Regions from separate parts of the Cupriavidus sp. CP313 genome, predicted to be linked through region 2. Evidence: predicted binding sites of a transcription regulator. Region 2 holds the regulator's gene; the other holds the start of a gene.
The links. The regulator LexA, encoded in region 2, represses DNA repair genes until DNA is damaged. The targets are predictions, from matches to a motif close to ACTGTATNNNNATACAGT.
Positions count from the first base shown of each region.

Region 1: a site for LexA is predicted at 1,868-1,885, ahead of imuA (translesion DNA synthesis-associated protein ImuA). Genes of this name have one in related genera too.

Region 1 is NZ_JBSVZB010000010.1:9,729-14,141, reverse strand. Features, by position in the region: gene ACW4E8_RS15530 (hypothetical protein) at 29-1,024, opposite strand; gene imuA (translesion DNA synthesis-associated protein ImuA) at 1,916-2,620, shown strand; gene ACW4E8_RS15520 (Y-family DNA polymerase) at 2,547-4,010, shown strand; gene ACW4E8_RS15515 (error-prone DNA polymerase) at 4,020-4,413, shown strand, end outside.
Region 2 is NZ_JBSVZB010000008.1:73,507-77,919, forward strand. Features, by position in the region: gene rpsF (30S ribosomal protein S6) at 64-438, opposite strand; gene ACW4E8_RS13795 (asparaginase) at 557-1,549, opposite strand; gene lexA (transcriptional repressor LexA) at 1,807-2,460, shown strand; gene ACW4E8_RS13805 (hypothetical protein) at 2,571-2,741, shown strand; gene ACW4E8_RS13810 (hypothetical protein) at 2,781-3,125, opposite strand; tRNA gene ACW4E8_RS13815 (tRNA-His) at 3,217-3,292, opposite strand; gene ACW4E8_RS13820 (hypothetical protein) at 3,400-3,708, opposite strand.

The DNA of each region.
Region 1 (4,413 bases), on a different contig from region 2:
CAAAAACACCGCCCGGAGGCGGCATTCATCAGACGGTGCCGGCCTGGCTTTTCGTCGCCGGTTGAGCCGAGGGGACAGCTGCTACGGGCGCCGGAGCCGCAACAGCTATTGCTTGCAGCGGCTCGATCTGGATGGCCTGAAATGGATCGTTCATAAAGACCTGCACTGCCTGCGTGGTACAAAGACGGCTGAAGTAGCGATAGCCATAGCTGGCTTTATAGACCAAGGGCGTCGCCGGGCAGCACCAACCCATGATGTCAAGAATTTTGCTGTGAAAGTTCTTGATGCTCTGAACCGAACGGCTCCAATGATTTTCTGAACCGGTCAGCCGGTGCGGCTTCCAGATGGGCTCATAGTGCGCGATGTGATTCCGGAGCGCCTGGATAAGCTTCAGTTCTCCTATGAGCACTTGCACGTTTGAGCTTTGCCCCCAGTGCTTCGGGTTGCTGTGTGGATGACCTGGGAATACGTCTGTCAAGATCCGCGGCTGTTGGCGTGCATTCAGGCCCTCGAGGAAGTTCGGCCAGAACCCGAAGGAAAGAGACGCCACGACTTGATCCGGTACAGGCTGAACAGCCTTACGAATGGGCGGACTGCCCGGTGGAGTGTCATAAAGCAGCGCAGTCACTTTTTCGCGGGATTTGCCTTTCGTGGGCAGAGCGTCCTGCCTAGTATGGTCGTACCAAGGATGCGAATCAAACTGCTTCCGAGAGGAAAAAAGTGACGCTTCCCGGTGCACGGCGTTCCGAAGAACGATCTCATATGATGAGACAAGCGACGTAAGCGACGCAGCGATCGCTTGACCCCACAGATAAGCCCCCAGCACTTCAGCATCCGTATTGCATCTGAAGTAGAGGCGATAAGGGTCGAGACGCGGCTTACCTATTGTGTTCAGACACGCCGTTACGTCCGCCGCCGTCACGGGGCTTTGATTTGCGGCCGTGATTGCGACGGCCTGTTGCTGCGTCGTTTGCGCTGAACTCATCTCGTAGATGCCGTGTTGCGTTTCTTGCTTGATTAGCAAAACTATTAGCGGTAAGATTCTGCGCGTAGGCAACTGCGATCCCACTCCCGCTCCTGTCAGTGCGCTGAAAGGAACCTAAGCCGGTGACGCCGCAGTCTGCGATAGAGTCAAAAGCCACCCTCGCGGTGGCTTTTGGCTTTGTTGCGCCTGATGCGGCAGTGTGCGCCGCTTGCCCCTTCCTCGGCCAACTCCGCCGAGCCTGCTGCGCATCATAAACCATTCCGAACGCACTTCCGGGTTAGAGGCGAGGAGCTGGGATGAAGTATGGGCCCATCCGACGCGGGTTATGCGTACCCGCGAGCAGTAACCGCTACTACAGCGTGTAGCCTTCCAAAAATCCCCCTGGCCCAGCAATAAAGTCGATCATAATCCGCTTTTTGGCTTCAGAAACGCTCATTCGGCGCCGATTTTCTGCCCAGCATCTATCGCAGAAGTCGATCTTGTCGATGATGCAATCCTTGGCTCCACCTTCTCGACGACGACCTTGAGCAGCCTGTCATCAGGCACACGCCTTCCACTTCGGTGATGATTCGGTCTCTTCGTCAGCAAATTGATCGGGAGGGTTGTGCTCCACAATGGGGCGCCACCAGCGGCTTGCGCACAAAGTGCCGCACAATGCACAAAGCGGGCTGTGCCGGTGCCGTTTCGAGAGTCGGCCTTTGCTTGGGGCTGCAGCGCTTCTACGCGAGCTATTTGCCGTTCGGGCTCCCCGCCCTGGAAGCCAACCAGCCACTGGGTTTCCGTGATCAAAGGGGTAGCCGGCATCCGGCGATGCTGGCGTATCACAATGGCCGACAGCCCCTCACGTGCACTAATGTCATCATCCGCGCACAAGTTTACTTAACTGTATATCCATACAGTACACTGTAAGGACGTACAGCCCATGCAACCATGTCCGCCCCAAACCCGGAAACCATCCACCCTGCACTCTGGCGCGCCTCCCAACTGGCGCGGCCAGCCGGTCGCACGCTGCCAACCGGCTATCCGGAACTGTCCAGCGAGCTGCCTGGCGGCGGCTGGCCCGTGGGCACGTTGGTTGAGTTGCTCACGCGGCAGCCCGGCGTGGGCGAATTGCGCCTGCTGCGCCCGGCCCTGCTAGCCGCGGCTTCGCGCCCGGTGGCGCTGATTCAGCCGCCTCACACGCCGCAGGCGCTCGCTCTGACAAACTGGGGCTTGCCGGCCCAGCAGATCCTGTGGATTCGGGGGCAGCGAACTGCCGACACGCTGTGGGCTACCGAGCAGCTGCTGCGCGCCGGTACTTGCGGCGCCGTACTGCTCTGGCAGCAGCACATCCGCTCAGACGCGCTGCGCCGCCTCCACCTGGCCGCTCAGTCGGGCGAAGCCCTGTTTTGCCTCGTGCGCCCTATCGCCTGCGCGCGCGACGCTTCCCCCGCTCCATTACGCCTCGCCATCAGCCCGGCCGCCGGCGGCATCGAGGTGACCTTTCTCAAGCGGCGCGGCCCCCAGCAGGATGCGCCGCTGCTTATTTGGCTCGAGCCATCGCCGAGCCTTCTCCACCGCCATGTTGCGCCTGTGGATCTGCCTACACCTGCCATCGCTACCCCTCGAAGTGTTCCGGCCGAGCTGGTCCACTGAGCTGCCAACGGCAGTGCTGGAAAGCGAGAAGGTGTGTGCCATGACCTCGATGGCAGCACGCGCCGGCGTTCGCCTTGGCATGCGCCGCGGCGGTGTACTGACCATGGCACCGCAGACCCTCATCTTCGACCGGGCGCACCAGAGGGAAGCCGAGGGCCTGCGGCGCGCCGCGACCGCCTTGCTCCAGTTCTCTCCCAATGTTGTCGAAGCAGAGGAGGCCTGCGTCCTGGTCGACGTATCGGCGAGCCTGCGACTCTTCGGCGGCATCCGGAAGCTGGTGCGCCACGTACGCGCGACTGCACGCGCGCTTGGCGTGACGCCCGTGACCGGTTGCGCCCCTACGGCTCAGGGGGCTTGGCTGTTGGCACGCGCCGGCGGCGGCCGCGCGCTGTCCCATCGCTCCCTCGAGCGCCAGGTCACCGGGATGTCGGCGGCGGTGCTGCCAGCAGCCCGTCCCTACCTCGAATGGCTGGATGGCTTGGGCTGCAGAACGCTTGGTGACCTGCGCCGGCTGCCGCGCGCCGGCCTTCAGCGCCGGTGCGGCCAGGAACTCAACGAGACGTTGGACCGGGCACTCGGCTTGGCGCCCGAGATCTTCGAGTGGCTCGAAGCGCCGCCAAGCTTTACTGCACGCGTGGAACTGCCCGACCGCATCGAGCACGCCGAGGCGACCTTGCTCTATGCGCGGGGCCTGATTGTCCAGATGCTGGGCTGGCTGGCCGCCCATCAACTGGCCGTGACGAGGATTGCCGTCGAGCTGCAGCACGAGCGCGGGCGCTCCGCGGTTCCGCCCACGGTGATCGAGATCGCCCTGGCAGAGCCCAGCTGGAGCGAGGACCACCTGATGCGCCTGCTGCGCGAGCGGCTCGCCCGCATGCAGGTGGAGGCCCCGATGATCGCCGTTCGGCTGTCGGTCACGGACGTACAGCCGAAGGATCCGCCCAGCGAGGATCTGTTTCCCGAGCCCGGCGGCACGCCGGAAGACCACGCACGGGTGATGGAGTTGCTCACCGCGCGGCTTGGCGCCGAGAACATCCTTCGCCCGGCCTTACAGGCAGACTACCGGCCGGAGGTGGCCAATGGCTGGGAACCGGCCGTCGGCAAACCCCGCTCGGCCCAGCGCGCGCCCAACCTCCCCCGCCCAGCATGGCTGCTCGACAAACCCATCGCTTTGCTGGAGCGGGACCACCGGCCGTTCTATGGCTCGCCCCTGTACCTGGTATCGCCACCCGAGCGCATCGAGGCGGGGTGGTGGGCGGGCGACCTGGTGACCCGCGACTACTACGTCGCCGAGGGTAAGGACCATTCGTTCTACTGGATCTTTTGCGAGCGGATGGCCAGCCCCGAGGGCGACACAGCTCGGTGGTACCTGCACGGGCTGTTCGGTTGAGAGGCGCAAATGGACACAGATCTGACCGGCGCCGGCCTGCCCGGCTACGCCGAGCTTCACTGCCTCTCGAACTTCTCGTTCCTTGAAGGCGCTTCGCGCGCGGAGGAGTTGGTGGAGCGCGCCGTGCAATTGGGATACAGCGCCCTGGCTATCACAGATGAGTGCTCCCTTGCGGGCATCGTGCGGGCACACACGGAGGCAAAGCGCCACGGCCTGAAGCTGCTGGTTGGGGCATGGTTCCGCCTGGTGAACGAGGATGGCAGCCCGTCGCTCTCCTTCGTCGCAATCGCGCGCAACCGCGAGGGGTATGGGAACCTGTGCGAGCTCATCACCATGGCGCGCACTCGCGGCGCGGAAAAGGGAACCTACCGGCTCACTCAGCGCGACCTGGACCGGCCCGGGC
Region 2 (4,413 bases):
CTGGTTGCAATCCATGCTGCCGTGGCCGACGCTGTCAGCCATGGCGCGCACCGCAGTCCGCACTCAGGCGGCCTGGCCTTCGGTGGTCGTTTGCGCGGCCTTGCGGGCTTCTTCGCGCTGCACTTCCTTCATCATCGGCGAAGGTGCGGTCTCGGCCTTCTTGGTCTGCACGATCAGGTGGCGCAGGACGGCGTCGTTGAACTTGAACGCGTGTTCCAGTTCAGCCAGCGTTTCCTTGCCGCATTCGATGTTCAGGCAAACGTAGTGAGCCTTGGCCAGCTTCTGGATCATGTAAGCCATCTGGCGACGGCCCCAGTCTTCCACGCGGTGAACGTTGCCGTTCTGCGAGGTCACGAGCTGCTTGTAGCGCTCGATCATGGCCGGCACTTGTTCGCTCTGGTCCGGGTGGACGATGAAGACGATTTCGTAATGACGCATTGACGCTCCTTCTGGATTAGCCACCCGGGCGTCACGAGTCCGGTGTGGCAAGGTTGAATAGCCTTAAATTATAGCGCGCATAGCAGCAAGTGCGCAAGCCGCTGTTTACACAGGCAAATCAGGCGTTGGCAAACATGGCCTGCAGCCTTGCCGGATCTCGCGCCAGCCCTGCATCGGCTGCCAGCGCCAGGGCCAGCAGCACGCGCGCCTTATAGGGATTGAGGTCCGTTGCGGAAACAAAAGCCCCATCCGCCGGGCTGAGCTGGGGCGGAATCGCCACATGGCCGGCCCCGGTGCGGGAACTGCGCACCACGGCCACGCCCGCGGCAGCGGCATCGGCCAGCGCCTCGGCCAGTACCTCATGCACCGAGCCATTGCCGGCGGCAGCCACCACCAGCCCGGCAACGCCCGCGCGGACCAGCGCATCCACAGCCACCCTGCCCGGCTGGGCGTAGCTCGCCACGATCTCCACCATCGGCCACGCCGCCGGCATCGGCCCGATCACCCAGGCCGCGCGCGGCGCGCGGGCGAAGCGCACGTAGTCATCCTGCACGAAACCCAGCGGCCCGCAGGCCGAGACAAAGGCGTCAACTGCCGACGTGTGGGCCTTGGCCACATCCCGCGCAGCGTGGATCTGCTGGTTCAGCGCCACCAGCACCCCCTTGCCGCGCGCATCGGGATGAGCGGCCACGCGCACCGCATCCAGCAGATTCAGCGGACCATCGGCCGACAGCGACGTCGACGGACGCATTGCCGCCGTCATCACCACGGGCACCGGACACGATTGCGTCAGGTGCAGCGCCATCGCGGTTTCTTCCAGCGTATCGGTGCCGTGCGTGATCACGATGCCGGCCACGTCGGGCTGCGCGGACCAGTGCTCAACCCGCGCCGCCAGCGTTTGCCAGAGCGTGAAGGTCATGTCCTTGCTGTCGACCTGGGCCACCTGCTCGGCTTCGATGCGGGCCGCCGACTGCAGCGCGGGCACCGCTGCCAGCAACGACGACACCGGCACGGTCGCCGCCTGGTAGCGTGCGCTGCTGGCGGAGTTGCCGGCCGCGCCAGCGATGGTGCCGCCGGTGGCCAGTACGACGATGCGAGGCAATTGGGTCATGGGGGCGTGCAAAGAAAGTGGGAAAACAGGAATGCCGATTGTAACGGGCGCGCCCCGCCTCGCCGCCGGCCCGCGCTGGCGATCCACATTCCGTCCATGCGACTCGCCCCAAAAATTCTGCTTGCGCTCAGGCCGATACTGTATAAAATCACAGCATACTGTTTAAACATACAGTGCCTGGCCAGCCGGATGCAGGATAAAGGATCGACCGATCCCTTACCCGGAATCCCCGTGGCCCTGCACGGAACGGCGATCCCATGGCGACCCTGACACCCCGGCAGCAGCAGATTTTCGATCTGATCCGCAACACGATCCGCCATACCGGCTTTCCGCCCACGCGCGCCGAGATCGCCGCAGAATTCGGCTTCTCCTCGCCCAATGCCGCAGAAGAGCACCTGAGGGCCCTGGCACGCAAGGGCGTGATCGAACTGACCCCGGGCGCCTCACGTGGCATCCGCCTGAAGGTGGCACGCAGCGATTCGGAAATGCCCGACCAGTTTTCGTTGCCGATGGCCGGCGTGATGCAGCTGACGCTGCCGCTGGTGGGCCGTGTTGCTGCCGGCAGCCCGATTCTCGCCGCCGAGCATATCGACCGCCAGTACCAGGTCGACGCCTCGGTCTTCGACGAACGCCCTGATTACCTGCTGCGCGTGCGCGGCCTGAGCATGCGCGACGCCGGCATCCTCGATGGCGACCTGCTGGCCGTGCGCCGCGCCAGCGAAGCCGCCAACGGCAAGATCGTGGTGGCGCGCCTGGGTGATGACGTGACCGTCAAGCGCCTGCAGCGGCGCGGTGGCCATATCGAACTGATCGCAGAAAACCCGGACTTCAGCAACATCATCGTGGAGCCTGGCGAGGAGTTCTCGCTGGAAGGCATCGCCGTCGGGCTGATCCGATCCTCCGGCTTCTAGCCGGGCACCGCAGGCCAACCGCCTGCGCGGGCCCACCCGCTTCCATTGCTTTGCAGACGCCGCCCGGCTTGCCGGGTGTTGACCCCGCTTTGCCTAAAAGAGGTGCCACCATGCCGCAAATCCACCAAGTCGCCGCCCGTCGCCCGGTCAAGCCCGTGCCGTTCCGCCAGAGCAAGGGCGTACGCGTCTACCAGGGTACGCAGCGACGCACCATGGTCGGCAGCATGGCGGCGATCTGCCGCATGCTTGAACTCGAAACCGCCGAAAAGCTGGCTGCCTGAACCCTACGGGTGCAGCCCGCGTAGCCGTGGGCCCTGCCCTCAGCTACGCGCGCACGCCTTGGCTTCTGCTTCCAGCTCTTGCGGTGTCAGCTGCGGGAACCACGTATCGCTCTTGCGCAGCTCCAGCGCCGTACCATCCGGCTTCGCCGTCAGCGAAATCAGATAGGCGTATTGGTATTCACCGCCAGACGTGGTCTGGCCGATGCGAATCTCAGTCTGGCTCTTCGCCGGATAGTTGACGACCGCGGCGTCATCGCCCAGATTGTTGCGAAGGCATTTCGCAACATCGCCCATCTTGGCAGGCGTGAACAAGCGCATAGGCGCACGCGCGCGAATGTCCTTTTCAGAAGTACCGGTGGCACACCCTGCCACCATGGCTGCCATCGCTACGCCAATCACTGCCGCTCGAACAGACATACCACCCCCGGGGAATGCAAAACGGCGCCCTCGCGAGGCGCCGTTTTGGAAAATGCTTTGGGGTGGCTGATGGGACTCGAACCCACGACGACAGGAATCACAATCCTGGACTCTACCAACTGAGCTACAGCCACCGTAGAGGTCATCAGCGCGTTACGTTGCTGATCGACGAAAAACAAGATTATACAAACAGTTTCCCGGGATGGCTAGTATCCCGCACAATTTTTTTTGAGAGGAAAGCTCAGGTTCGGGACGGGCTCCACTTTGCCTCAAGCAGCACTGCCTGCTTGATGGCTTCGACGGTCTCGGCTTCGGTATCGAACTGCCCCAACAGGCGGCGCGACTTGCCATTCAGCACAGCTTCCTGCAACGCCTTGCCAGCGGCTTCTGAAGTGCCGGGGTGCCAGCAGTAGCGTGCCGTCCATTTGCCGTCCTGCAGTTGCTCGGCAACCCAGACCACTCTGAAGTCTTCATAGACAACGCCGAACGGCGCTTCGTTTTCCACGTTTGCTTTTTCCACGCTGCTCCCCCTGCCGGCATCGGTCCGCATACCATGCCTTGTCTCGCCTGGGGCAATTCGAGGGATCGTATCACGGCCGTCGATCAGGGAGCCCAGCCCGGCTGGCACCTTCGCGCACGCCGTTGATCGCTCGTGCAAATATGCTGTGCACAGCCCCTACCTCTGCAGGGTTCATGCCGCAAATGCGCGAAGCGATACTTGTGCCTGAGGGACATTGCCCCCCCTCGACCTTCCCGTCAGGCGGCCTGCCCCATCGGGCCGCCTGCCTCTTTTTGGCCACCCTGCCCTCTCATTGCCGTGGCGCCAGCACCTGGCGATGGAACCTCACGAGCGTATGCGAGCCCAATCGACGTCATCGACAAAATCGGCACGTCAACGAACGCAGGGAACGGGAATGCAAATCAAGTGTAGATGGCCTGCGCGGATTCTTGCGCTGACGGCATTGGCGGCCTTGCTCGGCGGATGCGCTGGCGGCGGGGTCGACGGCAGGGAATCCAGCATCACGACATACGGCACGCTGGACGTAGGCATCAGCCATACGCGCTAGCCTGCTAGCGTGACCGATGGAACTCTTTACGAGGGCGACCGTCTAATCCCCTCGTCTTGCGCATGCAAAGCGAGCGCGCAAAAAAAGAGTCCGCAGCGCGGACTCTTAAATTTAGCGATCTCAAATGCCCTGAAGGCGGTTGCACTGTAACTGTCATGCCGGGAATGCACCATTCGGGTAAACGAAGA